DNA from 3 places in the Kitasatospora sp. NPDC051853 genome. Region 2 is predicted to be linked to each of the others. Evidence: riboswitches for the same ligand, from Rfam matches in the RefSeq annotation. Region 2 holds a riboswitch; each other region holds the start of a gene.
What was found. Region 2 has a riboswitch for cyclic di-AMP ahead of ACIA8O_RS09150 (M23 family metallopeptidase). Riboswitches for the same ligand answer to the same signal wherever they lie in the genome.
Positions count from the first base shown of each region.

Region 1: another riboswitch for cyclic di-AMP. It lies ahead of ACIA8O_RS08815 (peptidoglycan DD-metalloendopeptidase family protein); the one in region 2 lies ahead of ACIA8O_RS09150 (M23 family metallopeptidase).
Region 3: another riboswitch for cyclic di-AMP. It lies ahead of ACIA8O_RS20325 (transglycosylase family protein); the one in region 2 lies ahead of ACIA8O_RS09150 (M23 family metallopeptidase).

Region 1 covers NZ_JBITBY010000002.1:901,453-908,777, forward strand. Annotated here, with positions in the region: gene tig (trigger factor) at 30-1,391, opposite strand; tRNA gene ACIA8O_RS08805 (tRNA-Pro) at 1,716-1,789, opposite strand; tRNA gene ACIA8O_RS08810 (tRNA-Gly) at 1,975-2,048, shown strand; gene ACIA8O_RS08815 (peptidoglycan DD-metalloendopeptidase family protein) at 2,113-3,141, opposite strand; cyclic di-AMP (ydaO/yuaA leader) riboswitch at 3,147-3,300, opposite strand; gene ACIA8O_RS08820 (DUF6348 family protein) at 3,664-4,392, shown strand; gene ACIA8O_RS08825 (hypothetical protein) at 4,435-4,629, opposite strand; gene ACIA8O_RS08830 (PP2C family protein-serine/threonine phosphatase) at 4,959-6,194, opposite strand; gene ACIA8O_RS08835 (GNAT family N-acetyltransferase) at 6,377-7,325, shown strand, end outside.
Region 2 covers NZ_JBITBY010000003.1:21,124-28,448, forward strand. Annotated here, with positions in the region: gene ACIA8O_RS09135 (sensor domain-containing protein) at 1-481, opposite strand, end outside; gene ACIA8O_RS09140 (GNAT family N-acetyltransferase) at 592-1,170, opposite strand; gene ACIA8O_RS09145 (hypothetical protein) at 1,237-2,112, shown strand; gene ACIA8O_RS09150 (M23 family metallopeptidase) at 2,157-3,002, opposite strand; cyclic di-AMP (ydaO/yuaA leader) riboswitch at 3,015-3,171, opposite strand; gene ACIA8O_RS09155 (YiaA/YiaB family inner membrane protein) at 3,384-3,674, shown strand; gene ACIA8O_RS09160 (4-oxalocrotonate tautomerase family protein) at 3,693-3,890, opposite strand; gene ACIA8O_RS09165 (alpha/beta fold hydrolase) at 3,982-4,803, shown strand; gene ACIA8O_RS09170 (TetR/AcrR family transcriptional regulator) at 4,803-5,375, shown strand; gene ACIA8O_RS09175 (hypothetical protein) at 5,502-5,708, shown strand; gene ACIA8O_RS09180 (PP2C family protein-serine/threonine phosphatase) at 5,819-6,943, shown strand; gene ACIA8O_RS09185 (SpoIIE family protein phosphatase) at 7,176-7,325, shown strand, end outside.
Region 3 covers NZ_JBITBY010000006.1:480,411-487,735, forward strand. Annotated here, with positions in the region: gene ACIA8O_RS20320 (hypothetical protein) at 1-178, opposite strand, end outside; gene ACIA8O_RS20325 (transglycosylase family protein) at 245-1,405, opposite strand; cyclic di-AMP (ydaO/yuaA leader) riboswitch at 1,392-1,592, opposite strand; gene ACIA8O_RS20330 (hypothetical protein) at 1,784-3,889, shown strand; gene ACIA8O_RS20335 (sirohydrochlorin chelatase) at 3,972-4,832, opposite strand; gene ACIA8O_RS20340 (DUF397 domain-containing protein) at 5,174-5,413, shown strand; gene ACIA8O_RS20345 (ATP-binding protein) at 5,563-6,102, opposite strand; gene ACIA8O_RS20350 (helix-turn-helix domain-containing protein) at 6,524-7,325, shown strand, end outside.

The DNA.
Region 1 (7,325 bases), on a different contig from region 2:
AGACCGTGGTGCGGGAAGTACCGTCAGGCTCAGGCCTCGGTGGTCTCCGCCGACTCCTCGGTCTCCTCGTCGTCCTCGAAGGAGACGACCTCACCGTTGGTGTCGGTGACCTTGGCCTGCTCGACGACCAGGGCCAGCGCCTTGCCGCGGGCGACCTCGCCGACCAGCAGCGGGACCTGGTTGGCCTGGACGACCTGCTGGGCGAACTGGTCCGGGGTCATGCCGGAGCCGGCCGCGCGGCGGACCAGGTGCTCGGTGAGCTCGTCCTGGTTGACGCCCAGCTTCTCCTTGTCGACGATCTCGTCGAGCACGAACTGGGTCTTGATGCCCTTCTTGGCCTGCTCCTCGGTCTCCTTGGCGTAGTCCTCGAGGGACTTGTCCTGGGTGGCGAGGTAGGTCTCGAGGGTGAGGCCCATCGGCTCGAGCTGGTGGTGCTCGAGGTTGTGCTTGCGGGTCTCGACCTCGTCCTTGAGGAGCTTCTCCGGGTACTCCATGTCGACCAGCTTCAGCAGCTCGTCGAGCACCCGCTCCTGGGCCTGGGTGGCCTGGTCGAACTCACGCATGCGCTCCAGGCGCTTGCGGGAGTCGGCCTTCAGGTCCTCCAGGGTGTCGAACTCGCTCGCCAGCTGCGCGAACTCGTCGTCCAGCTCCGGGAGTTCCTTCTCCTGGACGGCGGTGACGGTGACGGTCACCTCGGAGCTCTTGCCGGCCTGGGTGCCGCCCTTGAGCTCGGTGGTGAAGGTCTTGGTCTCGCCGGCCGACAGGCCGACGACGGCCTCGTCGATGCCGTCCAGCAGGCGGCCGGAGCCGATCTCGTAGCTCACGCCGGTGGCGGTGCCGTCCTCCGGCACCTCACCGTCGACCTTGGCCTCCAGGTCGACGACCACGACGTCGCCCTCGGCGGCGGCGCGCTCGACGTCCTTGACGGACGAGAAGCGCTCGCGCAGCTGCTCCAGGGACTTCTCCACGTCGGCGTCCTCGACCACGATCGGGTCGACGGTCACCTCGATGCCGGCGAAGTCGGGCAGGGTGATCTCCGGACGGACGTCGACCTCGGCGACGAAGGTGAGGTCACCGCCGTCGGCCAGGTTCTCGACACCCTGGATGTCGGTGATCTCGGGCTGGCCGAGGACCTCGATCTTGCCCTCGTCGACGGCCTGCGTGTAGAAGCGCGGCAGCGCGTCGTTGACGGCCTCCTCCAGAACGGCGGCGCGGCCGAAGCGCTGGTCGATGACCTTCGCCGGGATCTTGCCCTTGCGGAAGCCCGGGACAGAGACCTGCGAGTTGATCTTCTTGTAGGCCGCGTCGAGGCTCGGCTTGAGCTCCTCGAAAGGCACCTCGACGGTGAGTCGAACCCGGGTCGGGTTCAGAGTCTCGACGGCGCTCTTCACGGTTGGGTCTCCTATGGGCTTGCGGTCAGGTTGTCTCCGCCGTGACCGGCCGGCGGGCCGGGCGGTGCGGGCGAGACGGGCGATGGGCGGTTGGAGCTGCATCTCCCGTACAAGGGGGTGGACGGTGAGCTTGACTCCTCGCCCTCGGGCGGTTGACCTGCACGGATCTGCACAGGGACTACCGCCAGCCGCCCATCCTACCGGTAGCACGAAAGGCGGACGCCAGGGTGCTGCCACACGGATGACGGGGGCCCGCGCAGGAACCCCCGGACGGCCCCGGGACGCCAACAGGGCCCCGCCTTCGGACGAGACCCTGCCGCACTGTCGGGGTGGCCGGATTCGAACCGACGGCCTTCCGCTCCCAAAGCGGACGCGCTACCAAACTGCGCCACACCCCGTGGTGCCGAGAGGAAGCGTACACGCCACCCCACACCCCCCACGGCCGTTCGCACGGGCGGCCGTTGACCACCCGACGGGTGCTCCCGACGTGCCGAAGCGTCAAAGTGGTGTGCGAGCAGCCGATCCGACCAGGTACGCTGACCCTGTCCTCGGGACCGCTGCACGCGGCCGCGGGGCGTCCCGTGCGGGTGTAGCTCAATGGTAGAGCCCCAGTCTTCCAAACTGGTCACGCGAGTTCGATTCTCGTCACCCGCTCCACAAAGGCTCCGGCCCCCGGTCACTGACCGGGGGCCGGAGCCTTTTTGACGTCGTCTCAGTCGGTTCAGACGTTGACGCCGTGGGCGCGCAGGTAGGCGACCGGGTCGATGTCGGAGCCGTAGGACGAGCCGGTGCGGACCTCGAAGTGCAGGTGCGGGCCGGTCACGTTGCCGGTGGCACCGGAGAGGCCGATCTGCTGGCCGGCCGAGACGGTCTGGCCGGCCGAGACGCCGATCGAGGAGAGGTGGGCGTACTCGGAGTACTTGCCGTCCGCGTGGCGGATGACGACCTCGTTGCCGTAGGAGCCGCCGTTGCCGGCCTTGACCACGGTGCCGGAGGTGATGGCCTTCACGCTGGTGCCGGTGGAGGCGCGGAAGTCCACACCGGTGTGGTAGCCGCTGGACCAGGAGGAGCCGGAGGCGTGGTACGCGGTGGAGGTGCCGCCGGGGACCGGGGCCACGTAACCGCCGGAGGCGACGGTGGTGGAGGTCTCGGCCTTGGGAGCGGCGGCCTTCGGGGCGGCGGCCTTCGGGGCGGCGGCCTTGGGAGCCGCGGCCTGCGGGGCGGCGGCCTTGGGGGTGGCGGCCTGCGGGGCCGGGGTGGAGGCCTTGGAGCGCGAGGCCTTGGTGCTGTCGGCCGACTCGGCGGCCTTCGGCTGCTGCTGCGGGGCCGGGGCCTGCTGCGGCGCCGGGGCGGCCACGGCGGCCTTGCCCGCGAGGGAGAGGTTCTGGCCCGGGTAGATCAGGTTCGGGTTGCCGCCGATGACGGTCCGGTTGTCCTGGTAGAGCTTCTCCCAGCCGCCCTCGACCTGCTGGACGGAGGCGATCTTCGAGAGGGTGTCACCGCTGACCACCTGGTAGGCCTTGGCCTCGGCGGCCGGGGCGGCTGCCGGAGCCGCGGCGGGCGCGGCGGCCGGGGCGGACTCGGCCACCACGGCGGTGACGGCGGCGGCGGCCTCGGGGGCGACGGCCGGGGTGTGGTTCTGGTGCGCGCTGGCGGCGCTGACCGGGACGGCGAACGCGGCGCCGACCACACCGGTGGCGACCGCGATGCGGGTCAGACGGGACAGCTGGACACGACGGTGCTTGCCCATGGGGCTGGTCCTCTCCGACGCCTGTGAGGTGAGCTGTCGGGTTCGGGCTGGAGATGCCCGGCCGCTGACGCGGCTTCACCCCTAGCCGCACCGGCGTACCGGTACGGCGACTTACCTGTGGGTCCCCCACTCCTGCCGTGGCTGTGCTGGTTCGAGGCTCCGGACGGCGGCAGGACTCGGCGTTCCGCCCGGTGGGCCCGTCCGGTCGATCCGCCGGACTGGATCCGCAGCTAAGCCCATCGCCCCCGGAGCTGGCAACCCCCGGTTGAACGATCAACCAGGATCGGGCGGGACCAAAGTCACTCCGGGCTCGGGACTTCCGCCTTTTGCGGCCATGATCGCTGACCCTGGGCCGATCCTCCGCATACACAGGGTGCCGAATGCGACGGTCCGGATACGCCCCTGCGCGCTCCGTCGGCAGGCGCCGTGACACCGGTCACGCCGGGCCGATACGCTCGCCGTTCGAGGTTCCCGTTCGAGAACAGAGCGCCGCCGTCCGGGCGGCACCGAGGAGATCCGCCCGTGCCCCACGAGGAGCGGCTGGCCGTCATCCGACGCGGCGTGGTCCGCGAGATGGCCCGGTTGGGCCTGGAGTTCACCGTGGACGGTGCGGTGGTCCGGGGGCCCGGCACCACCGCCGTGGCGGTCCGCGACCACGCCGAGCGGGGCACCACCGGGCACGTGGACCTCGGCTACGTCCTCCAGCTCGGCCGGGGCGACGGCCCGGTGGTCTGGGACTGCGCGGCCGGCTTCGGTGGCGACGACGCCGAGCAGCTCGACAACGCGGTGATGATCTGGGCCGGCACCACCGCCACCGCCGTGCTCCAACTGCTCGACGGCGGGCACGCGTTCAGCACGCCGGAGTTCCCGGGCTGGCGGGTGGTGCAGAGCCCGGCGGCCACCTTCGGCACCGGTTCGGAGCTGCTCGCCGACTGGCTCGCGGAGCAGCACTCCTCCCCCGCCCTGGCCGCCGCCGTCCTGCCGGAGCTGCTGCCCGGGCAGGTGAACGGCGTGAAGCTGTTCTTCGGCGGCAAGGCCGGCCACGACGTGGCCGAGGTGCGGGTGAACGGCCGGGTCAGCAGCGCGGCCTCGCGGGCACTGCGCGCACAGGACTGGCCGCGCGGCGAACGGCTCTGCTGGGCGCGGCTGTTCCTGGTGTTCGCGCCCGAGCCCGAAGCACTGCCGGAGCGCGCGGCGGCGCCCGCACCACCACGGCGCGGACTCGCGCGCTGGTGGCGGGGGCGGCGCTGACCCGCCGTCAGGCGGGCCGCCGGGGCAGCCCGGCCACCGAGGTCAGCCGGCCACCGAGGAGATGGTCTTGGCGAGCTGGCTGAGGAACTCCTGGATCGGCCCGGCCGCGGTGGACTGGCTCAGCATGAAGCCGAACAGCGCGGCGATGATGGCATGACTGGTCTTCAACTGCTTGTTGCGGATGAAGATCACGCAGATGATGCCGAACAGGACCAGGGCTGAGACGGAGAAGGCCACCCGGACTCACTTCCTCTTTCTACGTAGCGAGTTTCGTGGCGGGCCCAATCCCCCGAGCAATCCCCCGGACCCCCCGAGAACCGACCGTCCCACCCGGACTCAGTGTGGTCGTTCGTGCGGACTGCGTAAAGGACTTGCCGTGAGCAGGCCCCGAAGATCCTGCGATGTGAGACGAATTTCCGCCGACCGAGACGATAGCCGAGCAGGCCTGACGGTCCGTCGGCAGGGCCGCCCCAACTGGCAGTTGACGGCTCCGGCCGGTCCTAGATCCACTTTCCGGACTATGCCCCAGGAATGGCCGAAGATCGGCGTTCGGACTTGACAGTCGGTCAGCCCCGCCAGAGCAGCAGGACCGCGCGGTCGTCGTTGACGTCCTTGGCCACCGACTCGATGAGCTTCACCGCCGAGCCGCGGCCGCCGAGTTGGGCGAACGGGGCGCCCCCGACCAGCCGGTCCGCCTCGCCCATCAGCCGGTCCATGCCCTCGGTCAGGTCGCGGCCGGGCACCTCGACCATGCCGTCGGTGCAGAGCATCAGCACGTCGCCGCGGTCCAGCCGGCCGCGCACGCCCTCGAACTTGGCGCCGTCGTACACCCCGAGCAGTCCGCCCTCGGGGGCCTCCATCACGTCCCAGCGGCCGGTGCCCGCGTGCCGCTGCATGCCCGGCAGGTGGCCGGCCGAGAGCAGCTCGTACTCGCCGGTGTCCAGGTCGAGCACCAGGTGGACGGCGGTGGCGAAGCCCTCGTCCCAGTCCTGCCGGAGCAGGTAGCCGTTGGCCGCCGGGAGGAACTCGTGCGCCGGGAGCGAGCCCAGCAGGCCGCCGAACGCGCCGGAGAGCAACAGGGCGCGCGAGCCCGCGTCCATGCCCTTGCCGGAGACGTCCGCCAGCACCACCTCCAGCACCCGGCGGCCCGGCCCGGTGCGGGCCGCCACCACGAAGTCCCCGGAGAAGGACTGGCCGCCGGCCGGGCGCAGCGCCATGTCCGCCGACCAGCCCTCGGGCAGCGGGGGCACCCGGCTCTGCACCCGCAGCCGCTCGCGCAGGTCGAACAGCATCGAGCCGCCGCCCCGCCACGGCACGCCGACCCGGCTGCGGAACTGGGCCAGCAGCAGACCGGCCACCCCGACCGCGCCGACCACCAGCGCGGCACCGGGGGTCACGCCGAAGACGTAGGTGTCCGGGTGGTCGCTGGCCACCCGCTCCCCGGTGTGGATCAGCGACTCGGTGGAGAGCCCCAGCGCGGCGGCCGCGTAGAGCAGCACCAGGGTGCCCGGCCGCAGCAGCAGCGCCCCGGCCAGGATCGGCAGCACCAGCGCGGTGGGCGGGGCCCAGGCCGGGATCAGCACGTTGAGCAGCACCAGCAGCGGGACGGCGGCGAACAGCACCCCGAAGGCCAGCCAGTCGGCGGCGTCCCCGCGGAAGTGGTCCACGGCGGTCCGGCGCAGCACTCGGCGGGCCCGGTACAGCCTGCCGCGCAACCGGGCCGTCCACGGGCCGTCGGCCGCCGCTGCGGCCTGGCCCGTGCCAGTCGTCCGGGGCTCGGAGCCCGGCGTGCTGCCAGCCATGGGCCTTGACCTTATCCACCGGCACCGGGTGCCGTCGACGGGTGGGGCGGCGCCGGGCGCGTTCACGGGTGAGGGTTCAGCGGGTTTCGGCCGCAGGGACGGTGGCGGTGGTGGCGGTTCCGTGCGCGTACCCGCCGAATGTCGGTCGCGCACGACGGATGCCGGGTGGTAGCTCTTGGCATATGACCGCACAACGTACGACTTCTGATGACACGACAGGCGACGGCCTGACCGTCCGTACGCTCACCGCCGAGGAGTGGGACCGCTGGTACCGCACCCTCGAGGTGGCCTTCGGCGGCGGTGAGGACCACCCCGAGGACCGGGCGCTGTGGCGGGAGTTGACCGAACTGGAGCGCTCGGTCGGGGTCTGGGACGGCGACCTGCCGGTCGGCGGCGCCGGCGCCTTCACCTTCCGGCTCGCGGTGCCCGGCGGGGCCGTGCTCCCGGCCGCCGGGGTCACCATGGTCGGCGTGCTGCCCACCCACCGGCGGCGCGGCATCCTCAGCCGGCTGATGCGCGACCAGCTCGACGAGGTCCGCCGGCGCGGCGAGGCGCTCGCGGTGCTGACCGCCTCGGAGTCCCCCATCTACGGGCGCTTCGGCTACGGCCTGGGCACCTGGCGGATGTCGGTCACCGTGCCGCGGCGGGTCACGGTCCGTGCGCCGGTCGACCGTTCGGTGCGGCTGCGGCTGGCCCCGCCGGAGTCGGTGCTGGCGGCCTGCGAGGAGCTGTACGCGGAGCTGGTGCCGAAGCGGCCCGGGATGCTGGCCCGCCGCCCCGGCTGGGAGAAGCTCCCGCTGAAGGACGCGCCGGCCGGGCGGGAGGGCGCCTCGCCGCTCCAGTGCGTGGTCGCCGAGGACCGGGAGAGCGGGCAGCTGCTGGGCTACGCCCGGTACGCGGTCGCGATGGACTGGAGCGACTCCGACATCGCCGACGGCACCGTCCGGGTCCGCGACGTGGAGGCCCGGACGCCCGGTGTCTACGCGGCGCTGTGGGAGTTCCTGCTCGACCAGGACCTCTGCGGGCGGGCCCGCATCCGCAACCGTCCGGTGGACGACCCGGTGCTCCACCTGGTCGACGACCCGCGGCGGCTGGAGCCGCAGCTGGTGGACGGGATGTACGTGCGGCTGG
Region 2 (7,325 bases):
GGAAGGCGGCCAGGACCCAGCCGACGGTGAGGGTGACGACGGGCAGCACGAAGGCCAGGATCGACCAGGGCAGCATCAGGAACTGGTAGAGCGCGGCCCGCCAGCCGAGGCCGTCGGCCAGCCGGGCGCTGACGGCGCCCCAGAAGCCGGGGCGGCTCCTGCGGACCGGCCCGGGGTCGCCGACCTCGGTGTCGAGCAGGGTGCGGGCCCGGTGGCGCTCCAGGGCGGCGAAGCCGCGGCCGGTGGTGGTGAGGGCGGCCAGGACGGGGAGGCCGAGGACGGTGACCAGCAGGCCGAGGCCGGCCGAGAAGAGCGCCACCGTGAAGGCGAAGCCGAGGACCGCGAGCGGGAAGGCGGTGAGCAGGAAGCCCAGTTCGCGGTAGGGGGCGGCGGTGAACGGCGCCCGCCAGAAGCCGGGTCGGGCGGGGCCCTCCGTCCGTCCGCCGTACTGCGCCGGGTAGGGGTGGGTCTGACTGGTCATCACGGGCTCCTCGTCCGCCTCCGGCCGCTCCGGGCTCACCGTCCTACGGTCGCAGTGGAGGGCGGGGCGGGGGAATGAGGTCCACCGGTGCGTGGGGGGTGGGGTTCTCCCTACCCCCGGGCGGGAGCGGGGCCGGGCCACTCGTCGTCGAGGAGGGAGTACTGGTCGGAGTCGCACCAGCGGCCGCCGACCCTCAGGTCGCGGCGGATGCGGCCCTCCAGGCGGAAGCCGGCCCGCAGGAGCAGCCGGGCGGAGGCGGTGTTGGCGGGATCGACCCGGGCGGCCAGGCGGGCGAGGCCGAGGGTGTCGAAGGCCAGGGCGCAGAGCAGGTCGGTGACCTCGCCGCCGTGGCCGCGGCCCCAGGTGTCGCGGCGCAGCGCGTAGCCGATCGAGGCGGCGTGGGCGGACTCGACGGTGAGGACGGCGCTGCCGATCAGCGGGGCGCTCTCCGGTGGGCCGTCGGCGTGGCGGGTGACGGCCAGTCGGTAGCCGGTGCGGGGGTGTTCCTCGGCGAGGTCGAGGGCGAGCCCGAGCTGGTCGGCACAGGTGTCGAGGTCGGCCGGTTCGAAGGCGAGGTACCGAACGGTCTCGGGGTCGCCGTAGACGGCGTGCAGGGCGGCCGCCTCCTCGGGCGTGCCGTGCAGTTCGCGCAGCGCGAGCCGGGGGCCGGTGAGCCGGACGGGGTCCATGGAGCACGACCCTACGCGGACGGCGTCCCGGCGTCCCGACGGTCCGTCACCGGATACCGTACGAGGGTGAACCACGAGGACCTCCTGCTCAGCCCCCGCACCCGCGCCGACGACCTGCTCGACTGGGCCGCCGAAGAGGGGCGGCCGCCGGTGCCGGAGCCCGCGCTGCGCACCGTGCTCACCCTGCTGGAGCTGGGCGACGGCCGGATGCACGACGGCTTCCCGGAGCTGACCTCCGCGGTGCTGGAGCAGCTGCTCTACGAGCGGCTCTACCTGTACGTCCAGCCGGAGTCCGAGCCGGAGGCGTACGGCAGGGCGGTGGAGCTGCTGATCGACCACCAGCGGGCCACCAAGCGGCTGAACGCCAAGCGGCAGGAGAAGCTGCACGCGGAGGCGGAGTGGCAGGGCGAGCTGCTCTGCGGGCTGCTGCGCCAGCCGCACCTGGTGACCTGGCCCCGGCTGTACGCGCTGCTGCTGCGGGCGGACGGGGTGGACACGGCGGACGAGGGCGCGGTGCGGGGCTGGCTGGACGGGTTCCGGGAGCTGACGCCGGATCAGCGGGCCGAGGCGTTCGGGGCCCTGGCCGGGCTGGACGAGGTGGACTCGGACGGCGGCTGGGGGCCGACCCGGGTGATCTCGGTCGGGATGGCGACGGACGGGGCGCGGATGCTGCTGGAGAACCGGCTGATGCAGCGCTCCTACCGGAACCTGGCGGGGCTGAACGCGCTCGGGCTGCCGATGCCGGAGGAGCTCTCGGGGGACTTCGACGCCTTCGAGGCGGCGGTGGCCGAGGAGGCGCTGCGGCTGTGCGGCGAGTGGACGGTGCCGGGGCTGGCGGCGCTGCTGGTGCACGAGTACCCGGACCTGGCGCCGGAGCCGGGGCACGAGGAGATCGACGCCTACCTGGCGGCCCAGGGGTACGAGGCGGAGGAGCAGGACTGACGGACCGGGCCCGCGGCCGGGGAGGCGGCGGGCCCGACGGGGTGTCAGGGGTTGAGGCCGTGGGCCTGGAGCCAGGTCAGGGGGTCGACCGGGGTGGCGCCGGCGGGGCGGACCTCCAGGTGGAGGTGGGGGCCGGTGACGTTGCCGGTGGCGCCGACCTTGCCGAGCACGGTGCCGGGGGCGACCTGGCCGGAGGCGACGGTGATCGAGGAGAGGTGGCAGTACCAGAGCTCGGTGCCGTCGGGGAGGGTCTGGATCACCCGGTAGCCGTAGGCGCCGGACCAGCCGGCCGAGCTGACGGTGCCTCCGGTGACGGCGGCCACGGGGGTGCCGGTGGCGGCGGCGAAGTCCAGGCCGGTGTGCAGGTGGGACCAGTAGGAGCCGGACTGCCCGTAGTGCGCGGTCAGCTGGTAGCCGCTGGTGGGGAGGGTGAAGGCGCCCTGCGCGGCCTGCTCCGCGGCGGCCTCGGCGGCGGCCTGCTCCTGGGCCTGGGCGGTGCGCTTGGCCTCGGCCTCCTGGGCAGCGGCCAGCCGGGCGGTCTCCTCGGCGGAGGTGCGCTGGCCGTCGGCCTGCTGCTGGATGCGGGCGGCGAGGGCCAGCCCGGGGTCGGCGGAGAGCGGGCGCTCCCCGGCGGTGCGGTCCGCGTCGGCCTGGTCGGCGGCGGCGACGGCGGGCGGGGTGGCGGGAGCGGCGGCGGCCGGGGCGGCCGCGGCGAAGCCGGTGGCGCCGAGCGAGGCGGCCATCGCGGTGACGCCGAGCAGCGGGCCGGAGGAGCGGGTCTGACGGGGCATCCGGTGCCGGGCGGCCTCCTGCGGGAGGGGGTGGTCGAGCAGCTGGGTGGTGCCGCTGCCGTCCTGCCGGGGGTGTGCCTGGGTGTGCGTCGACGCCACGGAGGCGCGCTCCTTTCCTTCCTTCGCGCCTACCGGGTTAGCTGACGGGTTCGGAGCAGGAAGGTCTCCTACGGCCGGGTGGGGCCCGGCCGATTCACCCCAAGGAACGTGGTTCCCCGGCTCCCTGGCCCGCCCGTGGGAGGGCCGTGGGATTAGGCGACGGCGCACGGTGCCGTTCGGGTACGGCGTTGCCGACCGCGCTGCGTTATCAAACGTTAATCCTAGGAGCCCATGATTCCAAGCGGCTTGAGTGGTGCAGTCCATCTCTTTCTGACGCGCCGTGACCCGGGCCCGCCGGGCCGGGTACTCAGCCCGCCGCACGGGCCCGGGTTGAGCACCCGTACTCAGGTGGGGGGCAAGGGAGTTGGCCATCCTGGGAGCATGACCGCAGCCACCCAGCCCCGGACCACCAACGCCTACTACGCCCAGGCCGTGCTCTCCTTCGCGCTGGCCACCGCCGCCCTCGCCCTCGGGGTGCTCTACCTGCCGGTGAACGCCTGGATGCGGGCATTCCTCGCGGTCGGCCTGCTCTGGGAGATCACCTCGGCATTCACCCTCGCCAAGGTGATCCGGGACCGCCAGGAGGAGGGGGAGATCACCACCCGGGTCGACCAGGCGCGACTGGAGAAGCTCCTGGCCGAGCACGACCCGTTCCGGGTGGACGCCCCCTGACCCCCTCCTGAGCCGCCGTCAGCCCTTGGCGCGCTTGGCCGCGAAGGTCTCGCCGGCCGAGGACCAGTTCTCGGCCGGGATCTCCTCGATCGCCACCCAGATGTTCTCCGGGCTCACGCCGGTGATCCGGGCGTAGGTCGCGGTGAGCTCGCGGGCGATCTCGGCCCGCTGCCCCTCGCTCCGGCCGGACAGCTGCTTGACGTTGATGAACGGCATGACGCCCCTTCCGCGTTCGGACTCCTGCGCTCCGCACGCTAGCACCGCCGCACCCATTGACGGCTAAGGCTATTAGCCTTAGCTTTGAGGCATGGCGACGCAGACGCACCCCGAGACCCGGTACCTCGACCTCCCCGGCGGCCGGCTGGCCTACGACGACACCCCCGGCACCGGCCTGCCGGTGGTCCTGCTCCCCGGCATGCTCGACTCCCGCACCGTCTACCGGTACCTGCGCCCGCTGCTGGCCGCCGCCGGGCACCGGGTGATCACCCTGGACCTGCGCGGCTTCGGCGAGTCCTCGATCGACTGGGACGACTACTCCCCCGCCGCCCTGGCCGGCGACGTGCTGGCCCTGCTCGACCACCTCGGCGTCGAGCGCGCCGCGCTGGCCGGGAACTCCTACACCGGGGCCACCGTGGTCAGGGCCGCCGCCGAGGCGCCCGGGCGGATCGCCGGGATCGCCCTGATCGACGCCATCATCGAGAACCTGCCGCCGACCGCCGCCCAGCGCGCCCTGCTCAAGGTGCTCGGCCTGGCCGTGGTGCACCTCCCCGCCGTCTGGGGCCTCTACCTGGACAAGGCCTACCCGGGCGCCAGGCCCGCCGACTTCGCCGCGTACAAGGCCGCCTCGGTCGCCGCCCTGCGCACCCCCGGCCGCAAGCGGGCCACCCGGGGCTACGTCGCCGGCGACCCCTCCCCCGCGGGCTGGACGGCGGAGGTGCGCTGCCCCGCCCTGGTCCTGATGGGCAGCCGGGACCCGGACTTCCCGGCCCCGGAGGTGGTGGCCGACCGGCAGGCGGCCGCGCTGACGGCCCGTAAGGTGATGATCGACGGTGCCGGGCACTACCCGATGGCGGAGTTCCCGCAGGCCACCGCCGACGCCCTGCTCCCCTTCCTGCACGAGGTCAGCTGATGCCCAGGGTCGGACTCACCCCCGCCGGCGTGGTGGACCACGCCGTGGAGCTGATCGACGGTCAGGGCCCGGACGCCCTCACCCTCGCCTCGGTGGCCGCCCGCGCGGGCGTCGCCACCCCCTCGCTCTACAAGCACGTCCCCGGCGGCCTGGCCGAACTGCGCCGCCTGGTCGCCGTCCGGGTCACCGAGGAGCTGGCCGAGCGGCTGGACGCGGCGGTCCGCGGGCTGGACCGGGACACCGCCGCCACCGCCCTGCTGGGCGCCTACCTGGACTACGCCGACCAGTACCCGCGCCGGTACGCCGCCCTCCCGCAGGCACCGCAGGACGACCCCGAACTGACCGCCGCCGCGGGCCGCCTGGTCGGCGTGATCCTCACCGTCCTGGACGGCTACGGGCTGGCCGGCGAGGAGGCGGTGCACGCCGCCCGCGCGGTCCGTTCGACGGCGCACGGCTTCGCCTCGCTGACCGCCGCCGGGGCGTTCCGGCTGAGCGCGGAACTGACGGTGACTCGGGACCGTCTGATCCGGGTAGTGGTCGAGGGGCTGCGGAACTGGCCGGCGGCGGGTTAGATACCAGTTCACCGGAACGGTATCCGTTCGGGTGGTTTTCGATACCGAACCGTCGCCGTGGCCGGGTGACACTGACAGCCTTCCGGTACGTACCCGTACCGACGCACCAGCCCGAAGGACGTGCGCATGACGCAGACCACGCCCGCCGCCCGGCCCGCCACCGGGCTGGTCCCCGCGCAGCGCACCCCCGCCGCCGGCCCCGGCCGCACCCCGGCCGCCGCCCCCGCCGTCTCCACCGCGCGCCGCCTGCTGGCGATCGCGCTCGGCGTCCGTTCGCGGCGCAGCGTCCCGGCCCGTCCGCAGGAGTCCTACGGCGAGTGCGACGGGCAGTAGGGGGCAGCGGGCGAGGCCCGCGGTAGGCCCGTCGGCGCAGGCCGACGGGTGCCCCTCGGGGTTCCTGCCTAGAGTGGGCTGACGGAAGGTCAGCCACCGGCGGAGGTCAGGTGCCCGCAGTCACCACGATGGCCCGGCAGCTCTCCGACCGGCTGCGGCGCGGGCCCGGCGGCCGCTGGGCCAGCCAGCTCCTGGACGGGGACCCGTCCGCCGAGAAGGCCGCGCTCGGCCTGCTCTCGGTGCTCGCACTGCTGCTCGCGCTGCTCGCCGTCGCCTTCCCCACCGGCTGCCCGCCCTCCGCGCTGGTGCTGCCGGTGATCCTCGGCGGCTTCCTGCTCCACACCCGCCGTCAGCTCGCCCTGCTGGTGCCGGTGGTGCTCGGCCTGGGCGCCTGCTTCCTCTGGCGCGAGCCGCTCGGCCTCACCCCCGGCTCCACCTGGGTGGTGATCGCCGCCGCGCTGACCGTGCTGCTGACCTCCCGTCACCGCAGCCGGCTCGGGCTGCGCGGCACCCGGGGCGACTCGATGCTGCTCGAACTCTCCGAGCGGACCACCGCGCTCGGGCGCCTCCCCGACCAACTGCTGGACTGGCGCTTCCACCGGGCCCTGGCCCCGGTCTCCGGCACCTTCTTCTCCGGGGACTTCCTGCTCGCCTCGCACCGGCCGGAGCAGGACCTGCTGGAGGTGGTGCTGGTGGACGTCTCCGGGAAGGGCAGCCGGGCAGCCGCGCGGTCGATGCACCTCTCCGGGGCCTTCGCGATGCTGCTCGGCTCGGTGCCGCCGGAGGCCTTCCTGCCCACCGCCAACGACTACCTCGCCCGGCTCGACTGGGAGGAGGAGTTCGCCACCGCCGTCCACCTCGCCCTGCACCCCTCGCACGGCGGCTACCGCCTCTTCAACGCCGGCCACCCGCCGGCCGCCCACTACCACCGGGCGGGCGGCGGCAGCTGGCTGCTCGCCACCGACGGCGGCCCCGCCCTGGGCATCCTGGCCGGCTCCCGCTACCCGCCCGTCCACGGCCAGCTCGACCACGGCGACTCGCTGCTGCTCTACAGCGACGGCCTGGTCGAGGTCCCCGGCGAGGACATCGACGACGGCATCGGCCGCCTCCTCTCCACCGCCGCCCCGCTGCTGCGCACCGCCGCCGCCGACCCGGCGGCCGCCCTCCTCGCCGCCGTCGCCCCGGACGTCGCCGACGACCGCACCGTGGTGGTCGTCCACCGCCGCCTCGGCTAGCGCAGCGCCCCTGCGGGGAGCGCCCCGCAGGGGCGCGAGGAACTGCGCGCGGGGGAACGGCAGCACGGGCAACTGGCTCGCCTGCCCCGATCTCACGCTGGTCCGCCTTCCGGACTCGCGCAGTTCCCCGCGCCCCCGGTGTAACCACCCTCGACGCGGCGCAGCGCCGAAAGTGCGGGCGCGCAAATAGGATGGGCGCACTACCCCGTGCGCGGAAGGGCCGGAGTCTGCGATGGACCTCACCGAGACGTGGCCGGCCTCCGAGGAGGGGGCGTCCCGTACGCAGGGGCCCCGGACGGTGATGCGCTGCGTGCGGCTGCTGCTGCGGGCGGGCGGGGCGGCCGACCTGCTGGGGACGATCCTGTCGGAGGGGCCGGGGTGG
Region 3 (7,325 bases), on a different contig from region 2:
CGGGCGTGACCAGCCGGCTCTCGTCGGCGGCGTCGCCGGTGCGCGCCTCGGTGCGGCGCGAGCGTGCGAGGTAGTCACGGAGGATCAGCTCGACGGCGTCCTGCGGGTTCTTGGTGCCGGCGAGGAGCATCAGCTCGATCGCGAAGTCGGCTTCCAGGGAGACGGTGACCTTGGCCATGGCGGCAGGATACGGCTCCGCCCCCGGAGCCGACCAGGTCTCCGGGGGCGGTGCTTCACGCCGTCGTCAGACGCGGCCCGCGAAGTCGGGGGCCCAGTTGGCGATGGTCTCGGTCTTCACGCCGGCGCGGGGGTTGGCCGCCTCGACGTACTTGCCACCGCCCAGGTAGATGGCGACGTGGTAGACGCCGGAGTTGGCGCCGTTGTTGGACCAGAACAGCAGGTCGCCCGGCTGGAGGTTGTCCAGCGAGACCCGGGTGGCGGCGTCGGCCTGGTCGTTGGCCACCCGGGGCAGGGAGATCCCGGCCTGGCGGAAGGCCGCCTGGGTCAGGCCGGAGCAGTCCCAGCCGCCGTTGCTGCTGCCGCCGTAGACGTAGGCCTGGCCGACCTTGGAGAGCGCGAAGTTGATCGCGGCGGCCTTGGAGCCGGTGGCGACGGTCGCGGTCTGCTCGGTGGCGGACTTCTTGGCCGTCTTGGTGCCGCTGGAGGCGGAACCCGACTGCGGGGCAGTGGACTTGGGGGCCGGCGCCGGAGCCGGAGCCGGGGCCGGAGCCGGGGTGGCCACCGCGACGTTGCCCAGGACCAGCTGCTGGCCCGGGTAGATCATGTCCGGGCCCTCGGGGAGCTGGGCCTTGTTCAGCTCGTAGAGCTTCTCCCAGCCGCCCTCGACGTTCTGCTGCTGGGCGATGGTGGAGAGCCAGTCCCCGGCCGCCACGGTGTAGCTCTTGGCGGTGGTGGCGGCGGGCTGCGCGGCCTGCTGCTGCGGGGCCTGCTGCTCGGCGGCCTTCGGGGCGGCCTGCGGGGCCTGGGCCTTGGTGGAGGTGTCGACCTGGGCGGCGGCGCCGCCCTTGGTCAGGCCCGCCTTGACGGAGCAGACCGGCCAGGCGCCGGGGCCCTGGACGGCGAGCACCTTCTCGGCGACGGCGATCTGCTGCGCCTTGGTGGCCTGGTTGGCCTGCGGCGCGTACTGCTTGCCGCCGAACTCGGCCCAGGTGCTGGAGGTGAACTGCAGGCCGCCGTAGAAGCCGTTGCCGGTGTTGATCGACCAGTCGTTGGTGGACTCGCAGGCGGCGACCTTGTCCCACACGGAGACGGGGGCGGCCGAGGCGGAGCCGGCGGTGAGGGTCGGGACGGTGAGGCCGATGCCCACGACGCCGGTGGCGGCGATGAGTCGGCGGGCACGCTTGGAAGTGGTGCTGGACAGCACGAAGACGCGTTCCTCTCCCACGCCTGCGAGGTGAGCTGTCGGATTCGGGCTGGAGTTGCCCGGCCGTGCCTGAGCGCGGCTTCACCCCAAGCCTGAAAACGGTCATGTGTGACCGAAACCAGGCGACTTACCTGTGGTTCCCCCGCCCCTGCCGTGGTGCTGATGAGCTGCCGGCCCGTCCGGCGGCAGGATTCGGCGTTCCGGAGGGGCTGGGTCCGTGTGGCCACGAACAGGGCGTCACGTTAGGCAGAGTTAAGTTGAAACCGCAAACCCCTGTGATGCCGATCATGGTTTCTTTACCGACTCTTCATGAACCGGAAGCTGTCGATCCGGATGTCGGTTCCGATCGATTCTGTTCAAATTCCTTGCGGCGAAAGGGATTTGCCTATGCTTCGGGTCATGCGGCACGCGAGAGGGCCCCAGTCGGGCCCGGCGGACAGTGGATCGGCAAAGGTCAGTCGCCGGAAGCTCCTCATCGGCCTGGCGATCGGGACGGCCCTGGCGGCGGTCGGGGTGGAGGAGGTGGTCCGGCGCTCGGGCAGTGGTCCTGACGCCCCCTCGGCGGCGAAGCCGCCGCCACCGACCGAAGCTTCGCACGCGCACGGTGCGTCGCCCGGCCCCTCTGACATCCCGTCCGCCACGCCCTCGGCCTCGCCGACCGAGTCCGCCTCCGCACTGCCCTCGCCCGGCGAGACGGTGCGGCCGCGGAACTGGTCCGACCCGGCCGGCTGGGGCGGCGGCGCCGCGCCCGGCCCCGGCACGGCGGTGCGGATCACCGACCACGTGCTGCTGGACGGCGACGTGACGGTCGCTTCGCTCCTGGTCGAACCGTCAGGTTCGCTCACTTTTGCCCCGGATCGCCCGGTTTCGCTGACCGCCCACGGCAACGTCGAGGTCCGCGGCGCGCTCACCCTCGCCCCGCGGGACGCCGCCACCGTGCACGCCGTCCGCTTCCCCTCGGTCAACGAGGGGCGCTTCCAGGGCGGCGGGATGGCCCTGGTGGAGAGCGACACCGGCCTCTGGGTCACCGGCTCCGGCCGGCTCCGCCTGGCGGGCGCCAAGCGCACCGCCTGGGTCCGCGCGGCCGGCCCGCTGAAGGCCGGTGACACCAGCATCAGGCTGGCCGCCGCCCCGGCCGGCTGGCAGGTCGGCGACGAGCTCGCCGTCACCCCGACCGGCACCCCCGACGCCGAGGGCTTCTCCGAGCGCTACGACCACCGCACCGTCACCGCCGTCAACGGATCCACCGTCAGCCTGGACGGCCCGCTCAAGTACGCCCACCCCAAGGTCACCACCGGCGGCGGGGTGAGCGTCGGCGCCGAGGTGCTCAACCTGACCCGCAACGTCCGGGTCGAGGGCACCGAGAAGGGCCGCGCCCACGTCCACATCACCAGCAACCAGCGCGCCGACGTCCGCTACGCGGCCCTGCGCTGGATGGGCCCGCGCTCCGCGGGCAAGGAGAAGTGGGCCGGCAAGCCGGTCACCGAGCCGGTGCTCGGCCGGTACGGGCTGCACTTCCACATGCTGGGCGACACCACCCGGGGCACCGTGGTGGAGGGCGTGGTGGTCCGGGACACCGGCAGTCACGCCTTCGTGCCGCACAACTGCCACGGCATCACCTTCCGCTCCTGCATCGCCCACCAGACCTGGGAGGACGCCTACTGGTGGGACGGCCCGCTGGACACCCGGACCCCGCAGGGCCCCTCGCACGACATCACCTACGACAGCTGCGTGGCCTCCCGTACCCAGTTCGACCCCAACCCGCGCGGCTACCGGCTGACCGGCTTCAGCCTCGGCGCGGGCAAGGGCGGAGTGGCCCGGGACTGCGTGGCGGTCGGCGTCCAGGGCGCCAACGGCGCCTCCGGCTACGAGTGGCCGGAGACCAGCGAGGGGGTGTGGACCTTCGAGCGCTGCCTGGCCCACAACAACCTGGAGAACGGCATCTTCGTCTGGCTGAACGCCGAGTTCCACCACACCGTCGGCCAGTTCGTGGCCTACCACAACGGCGGCTGGGGCATCGAGCACGGCGCCTACCTGAACGACTTCGACTACAACGGCACCGTCCTCTACGGCAACGCGGCCGGGGGAGTGGCGATCCACGCGCTCGGCCGGGACAAGGGCACCGTCTTCGACGGCCTGCTGATCGACGCGGCCGGGCAGTCGGACTACGCGGTCTCCACCGCGCTCCACCAACTCCCGGGCGAGACCGTCCAGGTGACGCGCAGCAAGTTCACCGGATACCGCAAGGCCGGGGTGGCGCTGCGCGCGGTGGACGGCGGGGCGCCGGAGGACATCGCCATCCTGGACTGCGAGTTCAGTGGCACCGAGCTCTGGCTCGACCCGAAGCTGCCCACCCCGAAGCGGGTGGTGCTGCGCAGGGCGGGGGCGAACGAGGCCCAGGAGATCCACCTCTCGGGCGCGCCGACCCCGACCACCAGCGCCGTGCCGCCGCGCGCGGTGGTCACCCCGAGGATCGCGCTGCGGGACGCGGCGCCCGTCTCCTGAGTCCACGCGGATGTGGACGCGCAAGGGCCCCGTACGGTTCCGCACCGTACGGGGCCCCGTCGCGTTGCCGGGTGGCGGAGCGTCAGGCCCCGGCCTCCTGCTCCTCGAGGACGGGCTGCGGGAGCGCCGCCAGGTAGGCCGAGGCGATCAGCTGGCCGACGGCCGGGTAGGCACCGAGCGGAGCGGCGCTCGGGCAGCCGGCCTCCTCGGCGGCGGTCGCCAGCAGCTCCGGGTCGGCCTCGGGGCCGATCACCAGCGGGGCCAGCGCCGGGCGCTGGGACCCGGTCGCCTTGAGGTGGTTGACGGCGGCCAGCACCGAGCCGGGCACGTCGAGGGCGGCGCCGACCACCGGGACGGCCAGGCGGGCGGCCAGCAGCACGCCGGTGATCTCGGCGGCCTGGGCGGCGTCCTCTCCACCGGCGGTGGTGAGCACGATGCCGTCGGCGGCGGTCGCGATGGCGAACAGCCGGGCCCGGTCGGCCCGGGCCAGCCCGGCCTCGGAGAGGCGGACGTGGACGGCCTCGGCCAGCAGCGGGTGCGGGCCGAGCACGTCGGTCACGGTGGCGCCGTGCTCGGCGGCCAGCTCGTGAAGGCCGGTCAGGAAGCCGTGCGGGCCCGGGAGGAGGGGCACCAGCACGGGGGCGGGCAGCCCGGCCTCGGCGGCCCGGGCGAGCAGCTCGGCCACGGTGGGGGAGGAGTCGTCCTGGGCGCCGTCGAGGTAGGCGGCGGTGGCCTCGATGCCCGGCTGCTCGCCGCGCACGATCGAGAGCAGTTCCTCGACCACGGGGCGGGCCTCCGGCCCGGCGGTGGCCGGAACGGCCAGCACCAGCGTCGGCGAACCCGCCGGGATCTCCGGCCGCTCGGGACGGCGGTGGCGCCCCCGCGCACGGGAGCCTGGAGTACGTACGGGCAGTGCCGGGCCCGGGATGGCTGCTGTGCTCATGGCGGAGATCGTAGGACATCTCCCCCCACCGGCCACAGCCGGGCCGGAGTCCGGACAGTGATCGGCGTCACAATCCGACAGAGGTGACGGACCGTGAGCCATCTCGCGAAACCCCCGAAGATCGACAACCCGCTGGAGTTCGAGTACGCGCAGTCATCGGTATGTCCACGATTGGCCCGCGTTTGTCCTGATACGGGGCGTCAACTCGCTTGGCGAGCGCGCCTGCTGACTGATGCATGCCCCGCTCGGTGCACGCGCAAACACTCGTGCTGATGCACGTGCACTGGAGCTATCATCACGTCAAGTGAGGCGAACGCCTGTCACGTCGGGGAGAATCCACCATGCAGAACACCACGTACAACGGCATGCCTTCCGCGGACCTCGAAGGTGTGGTCTGGCAGAAGAGCCGCCACAGCAACTCGCAGGGGAACTGCGTGGAGTTCGCGGCCCTGCCGGGTGGTGACGTCGCGATGCGCAACTCCCGCTTCCCGGACGGACCGGCGCTCGTCTACACCCGCGCGGAGATAGCGGCGCTGCTGCTCGGCGCGAAGGACGGGGAGTTCGACCACCTGGCGGGCTGACAGTCCGTCGGGCCGGGGCCACCGGGGCCGTCGCGAGGGGATCGCGGCGGCCTTTCGTCGTGTCCGGGGCCGTCCCGCGCCCCGTTGTGACTGCCCGCGCCCCGTCGTGGAACCCCGCCGTGGCGGCGGCGGGGTGGCCTGGCGGACCGTCAGGCGGAGCGCCGGTGACGGCCGGGAGTGGCGGCGGGTGCCACGGTGTCGGCCTCGAAGACGGCCCAGACCACCTTGCCGGCGCCGGCCAGCGGGTGCCAGCCCCAGGAGCGGCTGAAGGAGTCCACCAGGTGCAGGCCCCGGCCGGACTCGGCGACGAAGTCGGGCTCGCGGGCCACCGGGCCCTGGCTGCTCGGGTCGCTGACGGCACAGACCACCTGGGGCGAGCGGTGCACCAGGCTTATTCGGATCGGCAGAAGGCGCGCGTCCGCCCGCGGCTCCACGGTACGGTCGGGACCGGGCTGCACGGGCAGCCGGACCGCTGACGCGGCGTCAGGTCGCTGCAGCAGGGCGTGCCGCAGGGCGTTGGTGACCAACTCCGAGGCCACCAGGGCGATGTCGTCGAAGAGGGGAGCGAGGCCCCAGCCGTGCAGGGTCTCCCTGGCGAACTCCCGGGCCGTCCGCACGGCCTCGAAGCGGGGAGCGAGGGTGCAGCTGACCACGTGCGGGTCGGCCGCGATGGCCGTACCGGTGCTCATGAAGAGCTCCTCCCATAAGGGGGCGGACACGGCGGGACCCACCGGGGTCATGCCGGTCACCTCCGACTCGCTCGGCCGCGCGGCCACCGGGCCGACGAACCACGTCCGCGCACGGCGATCCGGCCACGCGGGGGCGCGGCCGGAGGCGTGTGCGGAATCGCGCGTGGGGACGTCGACACGGTGCCCGCGGGGGTGCCAGGGGTGTGCAGGTGCACGTGCACCATGGTCCCGTGCGCACAGTGCGGATGCAAGAGTCGATTCACGTGCAGTCGCACCTTTGGCATATGCAAGCGCCGGATGCACGTGCATCCTGGGAGGGTCGGAGCAGAACTGGCAGATTGATCAGTCAGTACCGGCACCCAGAGCGCTCAACTGATGGCAGACTGTGCGCTGTTTGCTCACGGCGGAGGTTTTGACGGCAATGACCACAGTCCAGCCCGGTGGCGGTTCGATGGTGCGCCGGATCCTGCTCGGCTCGCAGCTCCGCCGGCTCCGGGAGTCCCGGGGGATCACGCGCGAGGACGCCGGCTACCAGATCCGGGCCTCGGAGTCGAAGATCAGCCGCATGGAGCTCGGCCGCGTCTCCTTCAAGGAGCGCGATGTCGCCGACCTGCTCAGCCTCTACGGGGTGGACGACGGCGCCGAGCGCGAGGCGTTGCTCGGCCTGGTCCGCGAGGCCAACAAGTCCGGCTGGTGGCACAGCTTCAACGACGTGCTGCCCGGCTGGTTCCAGACCTACGTCGGTCTGGAGGAGGCGGCCGCCCAGATCCGCACCTACGAGGTGCAGTTCATCCCCGGTCTGCTGCAGTGCGAGGAGTACGCCCGCGCGGTCTTCTCGCAGACCCGCCCGGTGATCACCGAGGAGGAGCTGGAGCGCCGCCTCAGTCTCCGGATGCGCCGTCAGAAGCTGCTCAGCGACGGGCCCGGCCCGCGCCTGTGGGCGGTGATCGACGAGGCCGCGCTGCGCCGCCCGGTCGGCGGCCCGAAGGTGATGCGCGCTCAGGTCCAGTACCTGCTCGACGTGTCGGAGCAGGCCAACGTGGTGATCCAGGTGATGCCGTTCCGCTTCGGCGCGCACGCGGGGGAGAGCGGTGCGTTCTCCATCCTGCGCTTCCCCGAGCAGGACCTGGCGGACGTGGTCTACCTGGAGCAGCTCACCAGCGCCCTCTACCTCGACAAGCGCGACGACGTCGACGCCTACGTCCAGGTGATGGAGCGCCTGT